3 regions of the Mesorhizobium sp. CNPSo 4671 genome follow, and region 1 is predicted to be linked to each of the others. Evidence: predicted binding sites of a transcription regulator. Region 1 holds the regulator's gene; each other region holds the start of a gene.

Region 1 (6,272 bases):
GCGATGATGAAGCCCTGGAATGCACCGATCAGGAGACCAAGCACCACGCCGGCCGTCAGCGCGATGATCCAGAGCCAGGGATTTCCAAGCTGGAAACCAACGACACGGATCAGGAATTCAGCCTGCGCCACACCCATGATCATGCCGATCACGCCTTCGACGGATCCGACCGAGAGGTCGATGTTGCGCATGACGATGACCAGCACCATGCCGGTCGCCATGATCGCGACTGAAGAAGTCTGCACCGACAGGTTCCACAGATTGCGCGGCGTCAGGAAAAGCCCACCCGACAGGATGTGGATGCCGACCCAGATGACCAGCAGCGCACCGACCATGCCAAGCATGCGCGTGTCGAGTTCTGTAGCCTTGAGGAACCGTCCAACTGCGCTGAGTTCGGATGCACGCGCCTTGTCCGCCGCCGTGCTGCCGACCGGTTGATTAGAGGTCGTGTCGGTCATGCTATCCTCCCACCGGTTTACCGTCTGGCGCGGATGCCGGAACATGGATGCTATTTGCTTTCCGCAGTCATTTGAAGCGGGAAGCCCCTTGAGAAACGCCGCGGCTTATGGGCCGCGGCGTCGATATCGAACAGTATTGCGCCGTCTAGTTGCAGGCCGCGACGCTGCCGGCGGCGACGCCCGCGCAGACTTCGTCCTTCTTGATCCAGCCGGCGTCGATGACAACGTTGAGATTGTCCTTGGTGATGGCGACCGGGGTCAGGAACAGCGACTTGACGGTGTTGCCGCCAGGCGTCGTGAAGTCCTTTACGCCGGCGATGTCGGTCATCTTCTTGCCGTCGGCCAACTGCGAGGCGATCTCGGCGGCGTTCTTGCCGAGTTCGCGCGCGTCCTTCCACACCGACACGGTCTGGGTGCCGAGCGCGATGCGGTTCAGCGCGGCATGGTCGCCGTCCTGGCCCGACACCGGCACGGTGCCGGCGAGACCTTGCGCCGTCAACGCTGCGACGACGCCGCCGGCGGTACCGTCATTGGCGGCTACCACGGCATCGACCTTGTTGTCGTTGGCGGTCAGGAACTGCTCCATGTTCTTCTGGGCGTTGGCGGGCAGCCAGCCGTCCGTATAGGCCTCACCGACATTCTTGATCTTGCCACTGTCGATGGCCGCCTTGAGCACTTCCATCGAGCCCGAGAACAGGAAGTCGGCATTCGGATCGGAGCCCGAGCCCTTGATGAAGACGTAATTGCCTTCCGGCTTGGCCTTGAACACGGCACCAGCCTGCAGGCGGCCGACTTCCTTGTTGTCGAAGGTCAGGTAGAAGACGTCCTTGTTCTCGATCAGGCGGTCATAGCCGACGACCGGGATGCCTTCGTCCAACGCCTTCTGCACGGCCGGGCCGATGGCCGAGGCGTCCTGCGCCAGGATGATCAGCGAATTGGCACCCTGCGAGATCAGGCTTTCGACATCAGTAAGCTGCTTGCCGGGATTGGACTGCGCGTCGGCGGAAATGTACTTGTCGCCAGCAGCCTCGATCGCCTTCTTCATGGCGGCTTCGTCGGTCTTCCAGCGCTCTTCCTGGAAGTTGGACCACGAAACGCCGATAACCTTGTCCTTCGCCTGCGCGACCGACGCAAGCGTCAGCGACATGGCGACACCCGCCAGGATGGCGGCTGTGAATCCCTTCATGATATTCCTCCCTGCGCCGCGTATGGCGCGACCAAACTGGCCCTAAGGCCGGCACAGAGGCTCTATTTTTTCGAGCCTCGAAAAAACACTGATCCAACACCGGAACGCTGTCAACAACGATTCTGATGGATTTTGATGTCCCCGCGAATTTTTTTCGAGCCTCGGAATAAATAAATGACAGGACGGGCCGCTTCTGCCAGTATTTGACCATGTCGCATGCGGCGTTCGAGGAACCGCGGCGACTGGGGAGGATGTGGGAAAACATGTCGGTCGGAATCCGTCACGACGATCTGCGCCGGCGCAACCGCGCCATGGTGATCGCGGCCGTGCGCCGGGCCGGTCGGCCCTCGCGCACCGAGATCGCCGCGACCACCGGCCTCAGCCATTCGACCATATCGGCGATTTCCTCCGATCTGATCGGTGAAGGCATCCTGGCCGAAGGCAAGCCGAGCGAGGCCGGCTCGCTGAAGCGCGGCAGGCCGCAGGTCGGCCTCGGCCTCAACTCGGAGGCCGCGGCCGTCATGACCGTGGTGCTGTCGCTGAATTTCCTGTCCGTCGCCGTCATCGACTATGCCGGCCAGGTGGTCTCGGAGGAACAGCGCCGGCTGGACACGCTGACCATGTCGCGCGAAGCGCTGATCGGCGAATGCGTCGCCATCGTGCGGCGGCGCCTCGAGGATCCCGATATCGACGTGCGCAGCGTCGCCCGCATCGCACTGGCAATACAGGGCATCACCGACACCGAGGCCCGGGCGATGCTGTGGTCGCCGATCACGCCGCAGACCAACATCGCCTTCGCCGACATACTCGAGGCCGAGTTCGGCATCCCCGCCACCATGGAAAACGACTGCAACATGATGGCGGTGGCGCTGCGCTGGCGCGATCCCGAGCGCTATCGCGACGACTTCATCGCCATCCTGCTTTCGCACGGCATCGGCATGGGCCTGGTGCTGAAGGGCGAGCTGTTCACCGGCACCCATTCCTCGGGCGGCGAGTTCGGTCACATGATCCATCGGCCCGGCGGCGCGCTTTGCCGCTGCGGACGCCGCGGCTGCGTCGAGGCCTATGCCGGCAACTACGCCATCTGGCGCAACGCCAGGCAGCTTGGCGAGGACACCGAGCCGGTCGCCGACGTCAGCGACGCACAGATGCGGGCACTCGCCGCCACCGCACGGGAAAGAGACGGGCCTGAGCGAGAAGCCTATCGCAAGGCCGGCGAGGCATTGGGCTATGGCCTCGGCAGCCTGTTCGCGCTGATCGATCCCGCGCCCGTCGCCATGGTCGGCGTCAGTGCCGCCGCCTTCGACCTGATCGAGCCGGCATTGCGCGAGGCGATCGCGCAGACCGCCGGCGGCCAGCACTCGAAATCGATTTCCTTCGACACCGAACCGAACGAACTGCCGCTGATCCGCGAAGGCTGCGCCATGCGCGCGCTGACCTTCGTCGACCAGGAGATTTTCGCGCCGGGCGTGCAGGCAAGGGCGGGCGGCGTGGGCAAGAACGTGGCCTGAAACCGCTCGCGATCAATCCTCGCGGATCGCGTAGCCCGCGCCGCGAATGGTGCGGATGACGTCGGGCATGCGGCCATTGTTGACCGCCTTGCGCAGGCGGCCGACATGCACGTCGACGGTGCGCTCGTCGATGTAGATCGTCTCGCCCCAGACATTGTCGAGCAGCTGGCTGCGCGAGAACACGCGGCCGGGATGGCGCATCATGAATTCGAGCAGGCGGAACTCGGTCGGCCCAAGCCGTATCTCGCTCTTCTTGCGATAGACCCGGTGCGATTCGCGGTCGAGCACGATGTCGCCGACCTTGAGCACGCTGGACAGCACTTCCGGCTTGGCGCGGCGAAGCAGCGCCTTGACTCTTGCCATGAATTCCGGCGTCGAAAACGGCTTGACCAGATAGTCGTCGGCGCCGGTGGAAAGTCCACGTACACGGTCGCTTTCTTCGCCCCGCGCGGTCAGCATGATGATCGGCAGCCGCTCGGTCTCGGGCCGCATTCGCAGGCGCCGGCAGAGTTCGATGCCGGACACCGCAGGCACCATCCAGTCGAGCACCAGAAGGTCGGGCACGTTCTCCTGGAGCCGGATTTCGGCTTCGTCGCCGCGCGGCACCACCTCGACCTGGTAGCCTTCGGATTCCAGATTGTAGCGGAGCAGCACCCCCAGCGGCTCCTCATCCTCCACCACCATGATGCGTGGCGCGATCATCGACTGGTTACCCCTGCGCTCAGGCTGCCGGCGCTGACATCGCCGTCTCGTCCTGTTTTGGACGATTGGCGGGCAGCTGCGTGCCGGTCAGGACATAGTACGCATTCTCGGCGATGTTGGTCACGTGGTCACCGATGCGTTCGAGATTCTTGGCGCAGAACAACAGATGCGTGCAGGCCGTGATGTTGCGCGGATCCTCCATCATATAGGTCAGCAGTTCACGGAAGACGGAGGTGTATTTGACGTCGATACGTTCGTCGTCGGCGCGCAACTTCGCCAGTGCGGCGGCATCGCGCGCCGCATACTCCTCGATCACGCCCTGCACCTGGATCAGCACCAGCTGCGCCATGGCGTCGATGGAATGCGACAGGTCGCGCGGCGTGGCGCTGAGACCGACGGTGCCGACGCGCTTGGCGATGTTCTTGGCAAGGTCGCCGATGCGTTCGAGGTCGCCGGCCATGCGGATCGAGCCGACTACATGACGCAGATCGTCGGCCATCGGCTGGCGCTTGGCGATCAGCGTGATGGCACGGTCGTCGAGTTCGCGCTGGCGCGCGTCCATGATCGCGTCGTCGGAGACCACGCGCTGGGCCAGCGCATTGTCGGAATTCAGCAGTGCCTTGGTGGCGCCGCCGACCATCGAGCCGGCGAGGTCGCCCATGTCGCTGATCAGCCTGCTGATCTGTCCGAGATCCTCGTCGAAGGCTGCGACTGTGTGTTCGGCCATGATCCTGGTCCTCGTATGCGTGCGATCAGCCGAAGCGGCCGGTGATGTAGTCTTGCGTGCGCTTCTCGCGAGGCGACGTGAAGATCTTCTCGGTTTTGTCGAACTCGACCAGTTCGCCCAGATACATGAAGGCGGTCTGCTTCGACACGCGCGCCGCCTGCTGCATGTTGTGGGTGACGATGACGATCGTGTACTCGGCTTGCAACTCGTCGATCAGCTCCTCGATCTTGGCGGTCGAGAGCGGGTCGAGCGCCGAGGCCGGCTCGTCGAGCAGGATGACTTCCGGCTTCACCGCCACGGTGCGGGCGATGCACAGCCGCTGCTGCTGGCCGCCCGACAGGCTGAGGCCGCTGGCGTTGAGCTTGTCCTTGACCTCGGTCCACAGTGCCGCGCGCTTCAGCGCCTGCTCGACACGGCCGTCCATCTCGGCCTTGCTGATCTTGTCATAGAGCCTGACGCCGAAAGCGATGTTCTCGTAGATCGACATCGGGAACGGCGTCGGCTTCTGGAACACCATGCCGATCTTGGTGCGCAGCAGATTGAGGTCCTGCGAACGGTCGAGAACGTTCTGGCCGTCGAGCAGCACCTGGCCCTCGGCGGTCTGCTTGGGATAGAGCTCATAGATACGGTTGAAGACGCGCAGCAGCGTCGACTTTCCGCAGCCCGAAGGGCCGATGAAGGCGGTGACGCTGCGCTCGGGCAGCGACAGCGTGATATCCTTCAGGGCCTTCGACTGGCCATAGTAGAAGTTGAGGTTCTTGACCTCGATCTTGGCCTTGGCCACCGCCTCGGCGGCGATCGTCATGTCTGGAGACAACATCTGGCTCATTTGTCCTCTCTGCGTCCGGTCAGGCTGCGCGCAAAGATGCTGAGCGCGAGAACCGTCAATGTGATGATGAGTGCACCGGTCCAGGCCAGCTGCTGCCATTCCTCGTAAGGGCTGAGAGCGAACTGGAAGATGGTGACAGGCAGGCTGGCCATCGGCGCGTTGAGATTGCTCGACCAGAACTGATTGTTCAGCGCCGTGAAAAGAAGCGGTGCGGTCTCGCCGGAGATGCGCGCGATCGCCAGCAATATGCCGGTGACGATGCCGGAAAGTGCCGCGCGGTAGGCAACCGAGCGGATGACCACCCAGCGCGGTGCGCCGATCGCGGTGCCGGCTTCGCGCAGGGCGTTGGGCACCAGATTGAGCATGTCCTCTGTGGTGCGCACCACGACCGGGATGACCAGGATGGCAAGTGCTACGGCACCGGCGATCGCCGAGAAATGCCCCATTGGCCGCACCATCAGCTCATAGACGAACAGGCCGATGATAATCGACGGCGCCGACAAAAGGATGTCGTTGATGAAGCGAACCACGGTGGTGAGCTTCGAGAAGCGGCCATATTCCGCCATATAGGTGCCGGCCAGCACGCCGATCGGCGTGCCGACGATGATGCCGATGATGGTCATCACGATGCTGCCATAGATGGCGTTGAGCAGGCCGCCGGCATCGCCGGGCGGTGGCGTCATTTCCGTGAAGACCGAGAGGGAGACGCCGGCGAGGCCCTTGTAGAGCAGGGCGCCGAGGATCAGCGCCAGCCAGGCAAGGCCGATGCCGGCGGCGACGACGCACAGCGTCATCATCACGCCATTCTTGCGCTTGCGGCTCTGGTGAAGCGATGCGGCTGTCGACATCGGTCAGGCTC
Region 2 (6,272 bases), on a different contig from region 1:
GGTGGCCTGAATGCCCGGGAGTCCTAAATGAACGAACGGCATGTCGGCGCACCCGGCCAGGTGAAGGAAGTCACCAGCCTCGCCAATCCGCTGATCAAGGACATCAAGGCGCTCGCCTTGAAGAAATTCCGCGACCAGCAAAACGCCTTCATGGCCGAGGGTCTGAAGCTGGTCATCGATGCGCTCGACTTGGGCTGGCAGATCAGAACGCTTGTGTTCGCCAAGGCCGGACGTGGCAATGCCGCGGTGGAAAAGGTCGCGGCGCGCACGGTTGCCGCCGGCGGCACGGTGCTCGAAGTCTCGGAGAAAGTACTTGTCGCCATCACCCGCCGCGACAATCCGCAAATGGTGGTCGGCGTCTTCTCGCAAAAATTCCTGGCCCTCAGGGATATCCGCGCCGACAATGGCGATGTCTGGGTGGCGCTCGACCGGGTGCGCGACCCCGGCAATCTCGGCACCGTCATCCGCACCGTCGATGCCGTCGGTGCCAAGGGCGTCATCCTGGTCGGCGACACCACCGATCCGTTTTCCGTCGAGACGGTGCGCGCCACAATGGGTTCGATTTTCGCAGTGCCGGTGGCCAAGGCAACGACCGAAGCTTTCCTTGCCTGGCGCGGCGGCTTTTCAGGCCTGGTTGCCGGCACGCATCTGAAAGGTGCGGTCGACTACCGCTCGGTCGATTTTTCCCGCGGACCGGTGCTGCTGATGATGGGCAATGAGCAGCAGGGCCTGCCCGAAACCCTGGCGGCGAGTTGCGACAGGCTGCTCCGGATTCCGCAAGCAGGCCGCGCCGATTCACTCAATCTCGCCGTCGCCACCGGCATCATGCTGTTCGAGATCCGCCGCGGCGCGCTGAAGCTCGAACCAATCGCCGACCCGCAATGAAGGTTGCCCGCCCGTGAGATCATGGTCCCCCTACGCGCTGCTCGTCGTCGCGGCTATCGCGCTCGATCAATGGATAAAGCATCTGGTCGAGACCGGCCTGCCCTTCCAGGAAAAGCTCGATCTGGTGCCCTTCCTGGCGCTGTTTCGCACCTACAACACCGGCATCGCCTTCTCGATGTTCTCCTCCTTCGGCGACACCGGCCTGGTGGTCATAGCCGTGCTGGTCGTTGCTTTCGTGCTCTACCTCGCCACCCGCACGCCATCAGGCCATGTCATCGCCCGCACCGGCTTTGCCCTGATCATCGGCGGCGCGCTGGGCAATCTGATCGACCGCGCCGTCTACGGGCATGTCATCGACTACATCCTGTTCCACACGCCGGTCTGGTCCTTTGCCGTCTTCAACCTCGCCGACGCCTTCATTTCCGTGGGCGCGGCGCTGGTCGTCTTCGACGAACTCATCGGCTGGCGGCGCGAGCCCAAGTCTTCGAACGCCGAGTCTTCGAACGCCAAACCTTCCAAAGATTGACCCCGCGCGGCCATCGCCGCACAGTTCCAGGACGCCAAGCAAAGCTCGCGGAGAAAAAGATGCCCGAAACCTTCAAAGCCATCCTCGTCTCGCGCGACGCCGACAAGAAACAATCGGTCGCCGTGACCGACCTCACCGAAGCCGACCTGATGGAGGGCGACGTCACGGTCGCTGTCGAGGCGACGACGGTGAACTACAAGGATGGATTGGCCATTACCGGCAAGGCGCCGGTGGTCCGCCGCTGGCCGCTGGTGCCCGGCATCGACTTTGCCGGCACAGTCATCTCGTCCTCCAATCCCGACTGGCGTAAGGGGGACAAGGTCATCCTCAATGGCTGGGGCGTCGGCGAGACGCATTTCGGCGCCTATGCCGGGCGTGCCCGCGTCAAGGGCGACTGGCTGGTGCCGCTGCCGCAAGGCATCAGTGCGCATGACGCGATGGCGGTCGGCACAGCCGGCTACACCGCCATGCTCTGCGTCATGGCGTTGGAGCGGCACGGCATCCTGCCCGACCGGGGCCCGGTTGTGGTGACGGGTGCTGCTGGCGGCGTCGGTTCGGTCGCGGTCTCCATCCTGTCCAGCCTCGGTTACCATGTCGTGGCGTCGACCGGGCGCAATGCCGAAAGCCCCTATCTGATCAACCTCGGCGCCGCCGAGGTGATCTCGCGCGACGAACTCAGCCAACCCGCCAAGCCGCTGGCCAAGGAACGCTGGGCCGGCGGCATCGATTCGGTCGGCAGCCACACGCTGGCCAATGTGCTGTCGATGACCTCCTATGGCGGCGCGGTCGCGGCCTGCGGCCTGGCCGGCGGCATGGATCTGCCGTCGAGCGTCGCCCCCTTCATCCTGCGCGGCGTCTCGCTGCTCGGCATCGATTCGGTGATGGCGCCGAAGGCCGTGCGCCTGGAGGCCTGGCGGCGCATCGGCTCCGATCTCGACCTGGAGAAGCTCGCCAGCCTGTCCAGGACCATCGGCTTCGACGGCATCATCGATGCCGCTGGCGACATCGTCGACGGCAAGATCCGCGGACGCGTCGTCGTCGACATGTAGACCCGTCTGGCCGGTCGCAGGCAGCGGACGGAATTGCCAGGTCCGGTGGCAAATCCGCCGCTACCGGGGCAAAAACGCCCTATCCGCTAAAATTCGAACGATCCGCCGCAATTTTCCATAATCTCTGTCTGGCAAGGGTTTGGCATGATCGCGGAATCCGACAGCCAGCAGGCAAACAAAGGCGACGATGTCGATGCGGTTCCGGCGCCGGCGCGGCGGTTTATCGCTGCGCCGCCGCTGGTGCCCGAGCAGCAATTGGCCAGGCAGGAAAGCCTGCCGCTGCTCACCTTCGTTGCCATCATGATCCTGGCAGGCCTCGCGCATCTGACCGGGGCGCCGATCTTCATCAGCCTCGCCTTGCTGGCAACCGGCCTCGCCGGCCTTGGCCTGCATCTGCATGCCAGGCGCAGCGTCCACCGGACCGTGGTGCTGCTGGACGAGACAACCGCCCGCAGCCGCGCCGAGATCGAGACGTTGGCCGACCGCATGTGGGAAATGCAGGAAAGCGAGGAGCGCTTTCGCGGTCTCATCGACGCGCTTGGCGATCTCGTCATCCATCGCGACCGCGACGGCTACATCGTCTATGCCAACAAGGTGTTCGCCGATCTGGTCGAAACCGATCAGCGCGATCTTGCCGGCAAGACCCTGGCCGAACTCGGTGTCGAAGTCGGCATCGTGCCCGATGCCGCCTTTTCCGACCATGAGTGCCTGAGTTCCACCGATGTTGCCATCCGCACGCCGAGCGGCCCGCGCTGGTTCTCGTGGATCGAACTTTCGGTGCGCGACAAGGAGAGCGGAGCGGTTTCGCATCGCGCCATCGCCCGCGACATCACCGCCCGCAAGCGCGCCGAATCCTCGCTGATCACCGCGCGCGAGCGGGCCGAATACGCAAGCCAGGCCAAATCGCGCTTTCTCGCCACGGTCAGCCATGAAATCCGCACGCCGATGAACGGCATCATGGGCATGGCCAGGCTCTTGGCCGACACCAGCCTGTCGCCGGAACAGCAGACCTATGTCGGCGCCATCTCGACCTCGGCCAGCGCCTTGCTCGCCCTGATCGAGGACCTGCTCGACTATTCCAAGATCGAGGCCGGTCGCTTCGATCCGGAACCGCAGCCAATGTCGGTGCGCGAAATCGCCGACAACATCATCGAATTGCTCGCCGCGCGCGCCTTCGCCAAAGGTATCGGCCTCGGTTGCCACGTCGAACCGGATGTACCGCAATTGATCACCGCCGATCCGGGCCGCGTCAGGCAGGTGTTGCTCAACCTGATCGGCAACGCCATCAAGTTCACCGACAGCGGCGGCGTGCTGGTCAGCGTCGCGCGCGCCCGCACCGAGACCAGCGACCGCATCTGCTTCACCATCACCGACACCGGCCCGGGCCTGCGCGAGGAGGACATGGAGCGCATCTTCGAGGAGTTCGAGCAGGCCGACGGCACCTCCACGCGCACACATGGCGGGGCGGGGCTGGGACTTGCCATCTCCAAGCGCCTGGTGGCTGCCATGGGCGGCACGATTTCGGTCTCCAGCCGGCTTGGCCAGGGATCGGAATTCGTCTTCGAAATCCCGGCCACGGAGGCCACTGGGGCGCCGCAGGGCCAGCAGAACGTGCTCGCCGGCAGGCGCGCGGTGATCCTGTCCAGGAACGCCATCGAGGCCGACGCCATCGCCCGCACCATCCGCGCCAATGGCGGCACCGCCGGTATCGCCACCACCGTGGCGCAGGCCGTACCCTTGGCAGAGGGCTGCGACGTTCTTCTGGTCGACGCGGCCATCGAGGAGAGCGACGGGAGAGTGCTCAAGCGGTTGCGCCAAAGCGGCTTTTCCGACTGCGAAGCCATCACGCTGATCGCGCCGACCGACCGCGGCATGCTTGGCGAGTTCCGCGCCAGCGGCTACGCGACCTTCCTGGCCCGACCGGTGCGCGGTGGAACACTTTTGCGTGTCCTTTTGACCAGCCATGCACCGGCCCTTACCCAGCCGCAGCCGGAAAAGGGCCGCACCCCGGCGCTTCGCGCCTCAAGTGGCCGCCAGCAGGGCCTGTCCGTGCTGATCGCCGAGGACAACGACATCAATGCCATGCTGGCCCGCGCCACGCTGTTGAAGGCGGGGCACCGCGTCAAGGTTGTCGGCAATGGCAAGGCCGCCGTCGAGGCCGTCACCAGTGCCGGGCACAAGCACCGCTTCGACGTGGTACTGATGGACCTGCATATGCCGGTCATGGACGGTCTGGACGCCATTGCCGCGATCCGCCGCCATGAAGAGGAAACATCGGCGCCGCCCGTGCCGATCATGGTGCTGTCGGCCGACAGCCAGGAAAAGACCCGTCATGCGGTGCTCGCCCATGGCGCCAGCGGCTTCGTCACCAAGCCGCTCGACCCCGATGCACTGGTCAATGCCGTCGAGGGCCAGGTCGCCGCTTGATCCGCCTTTTTCCAACCGCGCGCTGATGCATGTCACCCAAAAGTGACCGCCATTTTGCAAGGGTGACATGCGTGGAAACAGGGACCTTGAGCGCTCCAAATGGGTTCGTGCAGACGAGACATGCCTCGGCTCTCCTCACCGAACGTAGCCGGTTGACCGTTTTCGCCAGCCGACGAAGTATTGCCCGCAACGCCGTATCACGGTACTGTCACAATCCTGTTGCACCTACACCGTATCCCCGTGCCAAGAGGGATGGCTCGAAGGAGAATCACTCGTGCATACAGTTATGCCGGAATGTGACACTCGGCCGAACGCCAGCAGCGCCTTGCTTGCCGGGCGTAATGTCGATTCCGTCATAAAAGGCGCAGCACTCGGCCGTATCGGCAATCTCGAAGTGCGGCTCGCACGCAACGAGGCCGAGATCGCGGCCGCGCAGGAAGTGCGTTACCGGGTATTTTACGACGAGCTTGGCGCCCGCAAGGACCTGTTCCAGGCGCAGGACCGTCGCGACGCCGACCGCTTCGATCCGCTCTGCGACCATCTTCTGGTCCTGGATACGACGCTTTCCGGCCCCGAACATCGCCGTATCGTCGGTACCTATCGCCTGCTGCGGCAAGAAATCGCGGCCACCGCCGGCGGCTTCTATTCCGAAGGCGAGTTCGAGCTGACCAAGCTCATCGCCCGTCATCCCGGCCAGCGCTTTCTCGAACTCGGCCGCTCCTGCGTTTTGCCGCAATACCGCTCGAAGCGCACCATCGAGGCGCTGTGGCAAGGCATCTGGGCCTACATCAATCACTACGAAATCGGCGTGATGACCGGCTGCGCGTCCTTCCATGGCACCGTGCCGGCCGCTCACGCGGAGGCGCTCACCTATCTCGCCCATCACTGCCGCACCAACTCCGCCTGGGACGTGCGCGCGGTTTCCGATCGGTACTGCTCCATGGATCTGATGCCGATCGAGGCAGTCAATGCCAAAGCGGCGATCGCGGCAATGCCGCCTCTGGTCAAGGGCTATCTGAGGGTCGGCGCCCGCATCGGCGACGGCTGCGTTATCGACCGCGAATTCTCGACGGTCGATGTGTTCGTCGTGATGCCGGTCAAGGAAATCGGCGCCCGCTACGTCAATTATTATGGCGGGGAAGCCCAGCGCTTCGCAGCATAGCGAATAGCGAATAGCGAATAGCGAATTACGCCGCAATCCTGCGGACTGTCATCCCTATTCGCTACTCCCTATTTGCCATTCGCTCCCTCTCTCACGGAATATCTTCCGGCCTTCGTCCCGGCCGGCTCCTGTACGACGGAAACGACCAGCCGAAACGGAGCGCGCCGCCGCGCACGGCGAGCGCCACGCCGAAGCCGGCCAACCCCGAGACGATCTGCGGCAA
Region 3 (6,272 bases), on a different contig from region 1:
CCCTTCGCCCGCGTCATGATGGCGAGCATCTCGCAGGCCTGCGACGCGACGGGAGCCGGCATCTCCCTGGTTTCGGCCGCCAACAACGAACAGCTCGCCTGGAACATCCAGAGCGCCCTGGTCGACGGCTTTATCGTCTTCTGCATCGAAGGCGGTTCGCGCCTGGTGGAACTTGCACGTGAGCGCAAATTGCCCTTCGTGGCGCTCGACTTGGACTCCGAGGATGGCGCCGTCGCTGCGATCGGCATCGACAACGTCGCCGGTGCCGCCATGGCGGCGCGCCATCTCACCGATCTTGGACACCGCCGCTTTGCCGTGCTGGCGTTGCCCTTTGTCGACGGCAGGACAGGCCTGGTTTCACCCGAGCAGGTTCAGACCGCGGTTTATGCGGGAACGCGCGACCGCCTCACCGGCTATTTCAAAGAGCTTTCGCGGGTCGGCATCGACACATCCAGTGTGCCCGTCTACGCAACCGCCAACGATGCGGCCAGCACAAAGGCGGGACTCGAGATCATCTTCGGCTCTGCCCACCCCCCGACGGCGATCCTGGCGATGTCGGACAGAATGGCGCTGGCGGCGCTCGAATGGCTGAGCGCGCGCAAGCTGAACGTCCCCAATGACGTCTCCATCGTCGGGTTCGATGGCGTTCCGGAAGCCGCAGCATCCGAGCCACCACTGACCACCATCGCCCAACCGATTGCCGAGATGGGCCGTCTCGCCGTCAAGGCGATTCTGGAAAATGACGGCACGACAAATCGCCGGCAACTGCCGGTCGAATTGATCGTGCGCGCCTCGTCGGCTTCGCCTCGCGGCTGAAACCGCACGCGCCTCAGCGATTGACCCTCGCCACGGCGGAGATGCCGAAAGGCGCACGCACCGGCGCGACTTCCTTTTGCGCCGCGCGGACCTTACCCGCGCCGCCGATCGTCGACAGCCATTCGAGATAGAAGGCGAGCGCGAACTGCATGGCGATGCCGGCTGACAGGAGCAAGGTGTCGTAGGCAAGCCCACCCGGATTGATCAGCTTCATCACCTGAGCGACCATGGCGATCACCGTGCCAGCGATGAAGACCGGCAGCGAGCGCTTGCCGAGTATCGCCAGCGGATGGTCCGGGCTGGTGCGAAACAGGTTCGACAGCGCCGGCAAGGCGACGACGAGGTAGCTGACCGCCAGGATGTGCAACAGACGCGGCAACGACAGGAAGGTCTTGTCGAAGCCGCCGATGACCACGGGCAGCTTGAACCAGGTAATCTGCCCCCAGAGCGGGCTGTGCACCCAGACCAGCGCCGTCGCCACATAGGCCGCGGCCGCGCCGACCAGCCAGCGGTTGACCGGAATGACGCCGCCACGCCTGACATGCAGCATGGCGGCCAAGCCGATGTTGAACAAGAACTGCCAGGACAGAGGGTTCAGGAACCAGAAGCCGGGCTCGGGATAGTTGGGCGGGGCGATCTGCCAGATGCCGGCGATGAGCCACAGCGCACCGGACGCGACCAGGGCAGCGACGGGCCGATAGCTGATGAACAGTACGAAGACCGGGGCCATCAAAAGCAGCGCGGCATAGACCGGCAGGATGTTGTTGTAGCCAAGCTGATGGCCGAGCGTGACGATGCCCACCAGCACTTCCGGCGTGTTCTTCATCAGCGGCTCGATGTTGATCAGCTTCAGCAGTTCCGGCCGCCTGGTGAACACCGCCACGGCGCAGAACAATGCGATCACCACCATCGTCGTGACGACATGGGCGACGTAGAGCATGCCCGCCCGCCGCCACATCTTCAATGTGGCCAGAAGCCGGCCACCCGGCCGGAACTTGGTGCCGTAGGCAAGCGCGACCGAGATGCCGGAAATCAGCACGAACGCCTCGGCCGCATCCGAAAAGCCGAAATTCTTGTAGGTTAGGGTCTCGAACGCGGTGCCCGGCACATGGTCGACGAAAATGGTGAACAGTGCGAGCGCGCGCAGTACATCGATACGCGTATCGCGTTCGGGGATACGCAAATTGCGATCCGGGATACGCAAATTGCGATCCGACAAAACAGGGGTAGTCATCGACAAAAGGCCTCAAAGCTGGTTGTTCATGTCCAGCAATGCGACCCCCGGCGCACCGCTCCGATTCCTCCACGTGGAGTGTATCGGCGCAGAAACGGGCCGGAATGCGCCTGGTTCAATCAACTTTCGCGGAGCACGAAAATATTGCGTTTTGAAGCCGGCAAATTCAGCGGAACCTCATATAATCAAGAGGATGCGGGATGACTGGCGACAGCGTCGAAAACGGCCCGCTGCTCAAGGATCTGGCCTTTCCTTATCGCGTTCACGACACCGGCAAAGACAGCCGTGAATGCCTGTTTCTGCTGCACGGATCGGGTGTCGACGAGACCACTTTGGTGCCGCTGGCAAGACGGATCGCACCCGGCGCCACGCTGGTCGCGGTGCGTGGCCGTATCCCCCAGGACGGCGGTTTCCGCTGGTTCGAGCGCATCACACCGACACGCTTCGAGCAAAAGAGCATCCTCGTCGAAACCGCTGCCTTCGCGGCATTCGCAAGCGAAGTCGCCAGGCGCCACAAGCTCGATCTTACCCGTGCTACATTTCTCGGCTATTCGAACGGCGCCAATCTGGTTTCCAGCCTAATGCTGCTCCATCCCGGCATCGTCCGCAGGGCGGCGCTGCTCAGGCCAATGCCCGTGCTAGACCAGCTACCGGCGATCGACCTCGCGGGAACACGGACGCTGATCATCGCCGGCGCCGCCGACGAGACTTACGGGCCCTTCGCGCCAGCGCTGGTGACGCTGCTCAGCCAGCATGGCGCCGAGATAGACGCCCGGATCATTCCCTCAGGCCATGACATCGGCGACCCGGACGCCGCCATCGTCAGGCAATGGCTGGCTGGATCGACGGCCGCGGCATAGGCAGAGCCGCTGGTGAGCCTGGCAGGCTGTTTCGGGACCGGAAGCGACAGAATAAGTGCGACAAAAGCAACTATTCACCAACGAAATGGCCCGGGCCTTCAGTTGTCCACAGCGGCGACATATACCTGTTACATCCGGTCTATCGAGATGCTGTTCACTGAGGGGAGGTCTGCATGGCCGACAAGAACAGCGTCACTTTGCTCGACGACACGTCGCAATTGCCTGTCATCGCGGCCAATCCGGCCGAGATCGCCAGGATTGAAAACAGCATCGACGTGCGCGACCGGGCGGCGATTTCGGTGTTCGGCGACCGCGCCCAGCAGGCCGTCAGCGACTATGCCGACAAGATCCTGTCCCAGTTGCGCAACCGTGACCTCGGCGACACCGGCGACCTGCTGACCGATATCATCATGAAGGCCAAGAACCTCGATCCGGCCTCGCTGAAGGATCAGGGGTTTTTGAGCAATCTGTTTTCCTCGTTCAAGGCGCGGCTCGAGCGCTTCAAGGAAAAATACGCGGACGTGGCCGGGCAGATCGACCGCATCGGCCTCGAGCTCGACCGTCACAAGGACACGCTGCGGCGCGACATCGCCGTGCTCGACGATCTGCACGAGCAGACGAAAGATTCCATCCTCAAGCTCGATGCCTATGTGCAGGCGGGCAAGAAATTCGTCGACGACTATCGCACCAACGAACTGCCGAAACTGAAGGCCGCGGCGGATAAGACCGGCGGTGATGTCGGCGGCACGCTGGAGGCGCAGACCTATCAGGACGCGGTGCAAGCTTTGGATCGTCTGGAAAAGCGTGTCTTCTACCTCGTGCAGGCGCGCCAGCTTGGCATCCAGCAATTGCCGCAGATCCGCATCGTCCAGTCCGGCGACGAGACCCTGATCGAGAACCTGCAGGCGACCTCGGCGCTGACCGTGCCGGCCTGGAAGCAGAAAATGGTCATCCTGCTTGGGCTGACCAACCAGAAATCGGCGCTCGAACTGCAAAAGACGGTGACGGACGCCACCAACGAGATGATCCGCCAGACCTCCAAGATGATGAAGGATCAGGCGATCTCCATCGAGGAGCAGGCGCAGCGCGGCATCGTCGATGTCGAGACGCTGGCGCAGGCCAATCGCGACCTCATCGATACGGTGCAAGGTGTGCTGAAGGTCCAGCAGGAGGGCCGCCATAAGCGGGCCGACGCTGAAAAGCAAATGGACCAGATGACGCTCGATCTGAAGAAAGCGCTGACTCAAGGCTGATCGGAACCGCCATGCCGAAGACGCTGACGTCCGTTCTGTTGCTGGTCTTCGCGGTGCTTTTGGCCGCTTGCAACTCGAGCAACGTCAAGTTCTCGATCGTCTCCGGCTCCGAGAACACGGTTCTGGAGCCGATCGTGCAGGAATTCTGCGCCAAGCAGGGCGTGACCTGCACCTTTGCCTATGAAGGTTCGCTCGACATCGGCCTTGGCCTGCAACGACCTGCCGGCCTCGACCAGGATGCGGTCTGGCCGGCCTCGAGCGTTTGGGTCGACCTGTTCGATAGCGGCCGCAGAGTGCGCAATTTGACCTCGATCGCGCAGATGCCGGTCATTGTGGGCGTGCGCAAATCCAAGGCCGCGGAGCTCGGCTGGGTCGGCAAGCCGGTCTTCATGAAGGACATCCTGGCGGCGGTGAAAGACGGACAGCTCAAATTCCTGATGACGTCGGCGACGCAGTCCAATTCCGGCGCCAGTGCCTATCTCGCCATGCTGTCCAGCGCACTCGGCGGCAAGGAAGTGATCGAGCCTGGCGATCTCGACAATCCCAACGTGCGCGAAACGGTGAGCGCCCTGCTGCAGGGCGTCGAACGTTCATCCGGCTCGTCGGGCTGGCTTGCCGATCTCTATGTCGACAGCGCCGGCAAGGGCACCGTCTACGACGCGATGTGGAACTATGAGGCGACGCTGAAGGAGACCAACGACAAACTGAAGCAGATGGGCAAGGAGCCGCTCTACGCCGTCTATCCGGCCGACGGCGTCGCGGTCGGCGATTCGCCGCTCGGCTTCATCGACCATGGGCGCGGCCCGGACGTCGAAAAATTCTTCACCGATCTGCTCGCCTATCTGCAGTCGGACGCGGTGCGCAAGCGCATCGCCGACACCGGCCGGCGGCTGCCGCTTGGCGGCTCGGCCATCCAGGCCGCGGCCGAACCCGACTGGAATTTCGACCCGGGCAAACTGGTGACGTCGATCCGCATGCCGGAGCCGGCGGTGATCCGCAAGGCGCTCGACCTCTATCAGGAGGCCCTGCGCAAACCGTCGCTTACGGCGCTGTGCTTCGACTTCTCCGGCTCGATGGAAGACAAGGGCGAGAAGCAGTTGCAGGCCGCCGCGCAATTCCTGTTCACGCCGGAAAAGGCCAGCGAGGTGCTGGTGCAGTGGACGCCGTCCGACCACATCTTCGTGCTGCCGTTCGACAGCGTCGTGCGCGCCAATTTCGCAGCAACCGGCGATGCGGCCGGGCAAGCCCAGTTGCTCTCTGCCGTCGCCGACCAGCGCGCGGGCGGCGGCACCGATATGTATGCCTGCGCCCAGCAGGCGCTGCAGCAGATCACCGCGACACCGGATCTGCCAAAATACCTGCCGGCGATCATCATCATGACCGATGGCAGGACGGATGGCAGCGCCGACTTCTTCCTTCAGCAATGGCGCAACGCACCGGTGCGTGTGCCGGTGTTCGGCATCACCTTCGGCGATGCCGACAAGAGCCAGCTCGACAGTCTTGCCAAGGCAACTTCGGCACGCGTGTTCGATGGCAGCGGCGATCTGGCGGGCGCCTTCCGCGCCGCCCGCGGCTACAACTGAGATGCGCGGCTAGGATGCGTGGCTTGTTCGGCAACGACTGGAACTGGATCGTGGCGGGCCTCGTCTCGGCGGCATTGCTGGTCGGGCTGAGCCTGCTCACCCATTTTCCGTTCCTGGTATCGGCGATCATCGCAGCACTTGTCTTTGCCGGGCTGGTGTTCGTGCTGGCACCGCGCCAGCTGTTCGAAGGCCTCGATCTGAATTCGATCGGCGGCAGCCGGGTGGCGTTCGCCCGCGAGCTTCTGGCACAGGCCCAACCGGCCGCGGATAGGCTTGCCGCGGCGGCAGGCACGATTGCCGACAAAGAGATGAAAGCGAAGGTAAAGAACCTCTCCGACATCGCCGCCGATGTGATTTCCAGGGTCGAGGCCAAGCCCGACAGCGCGCCTTCGGTGCGAAGGTTCCTCACCTACTACGTGCCGCAGGCGGCAGAGGTGGCGGAGGGCTATGCGACGCTGGCAAACCGACGCGCGCCCAGTCAGGCGCGGCTGGCGAATGTCGGCGCGGTGATCACCAAGCTTCAGGA

What was found. Region 1 encodes PhoB, which activates phosphate uptake and scavenging genes when phosphate is short. Its sites were predicted from a motif close to TGTCATNNANCTGTCAT; they were not measured.
Positions count from the first base shown of each region.
Region 2: the regulator PhoB is predicted to act here: its motif matches at 5,094-5,110, upstream of olsB (l-ornithine N(alpha)-acyltransferase).
Region 3: the regulator PhoB is predicted to act here: its motif matches at 3,026-3,042, upstream of AC04SF_RS25080 (toxic anion resistance protein).

Region 1 is NZ_JBWLUW010000007.1:318,708-324,979, reverse strand. It holds gene AC04SF_RS21435 (sugar ABC transporter permease) at 1-458, opposite strand, end outside; gene xylF (D-xylose ABC transporter substrate-binding protein) at 604-1,644, opposite strand; gene AC04SF_RS21425 (ROK family protein) at 1,908-3,155, shown strand; gene phoB (phosphate regulon transcriptional regulator PhoB) at 3,168-3,857, opposite strand; gene phoU (phosphate signaling complex protein PhoU) at 3,877-4,584, opposite strand; gene pstB (phosphate ABC transporter ATP-binding protein PstB) at 4,610-5,413, opposite strand; gene pstA (phosphate ABC transporter permease PstA) at 5,410-6,261, opposite strand; gene pstC (phosphate ABC transporter permease subunit PstC) at 6,265-6,272, opposite strand, start outside.
Region 2 is NZ_JBWLUW010000011.1:34,813-41,084, reverse strand. It holds gene AC04SF_RS26720 (RsmD family RNA methyltransferase) at 1-10, shown strand, start outside; gene AC04SF_RS26715 (TrmH family RNA methyltransferase) at 28-885, shown strand; gene lspA (signal peptidase II) at 899-1,411, shown strand; gene acuI (acrylyl-CoA reductase (NADPH)) at 1,471-2,460, shown strand; gene AC04SF_RS26700 (ATP-binding protein) at 2,605-4,887, shown strand; gene olsB (l-ornithine N(alpha)-acyltransferase) at 5,174-6,049, shown strand; gene AC04SF_RS26690 (trimeric intracellular cation channel family protein) at 6,141-6,272, opposite strand, start outside.
Region 3 is NZ_JBWLUW010000009.1:253,516-259,787, forward strand. It holds gene AC04SF_RS25065 (LacI family DNA-binding transcriptional regulator) at 1-816, shown strand, start outside; gene AC04SF_RS25070 (OpgC family protein) at 830-2,050, opposite strand; gene AC04SF_RS25075 (alpha/beta hydrolase) at 2,251-2,910, shown strand; gene AC04SF_RS25080 (toxic anion resistance protein) at 3,084-4,163, shown strand; gene AC04SF_RS25085 (substrate-binding domain-containing protein) at 4,175-5,746, shown strand; gene AC04SF_RS25090 (5-bromo-4-chloroindolyl phosphate hydrolysis family protein) at 5,761-6,272, shown strand, end outside.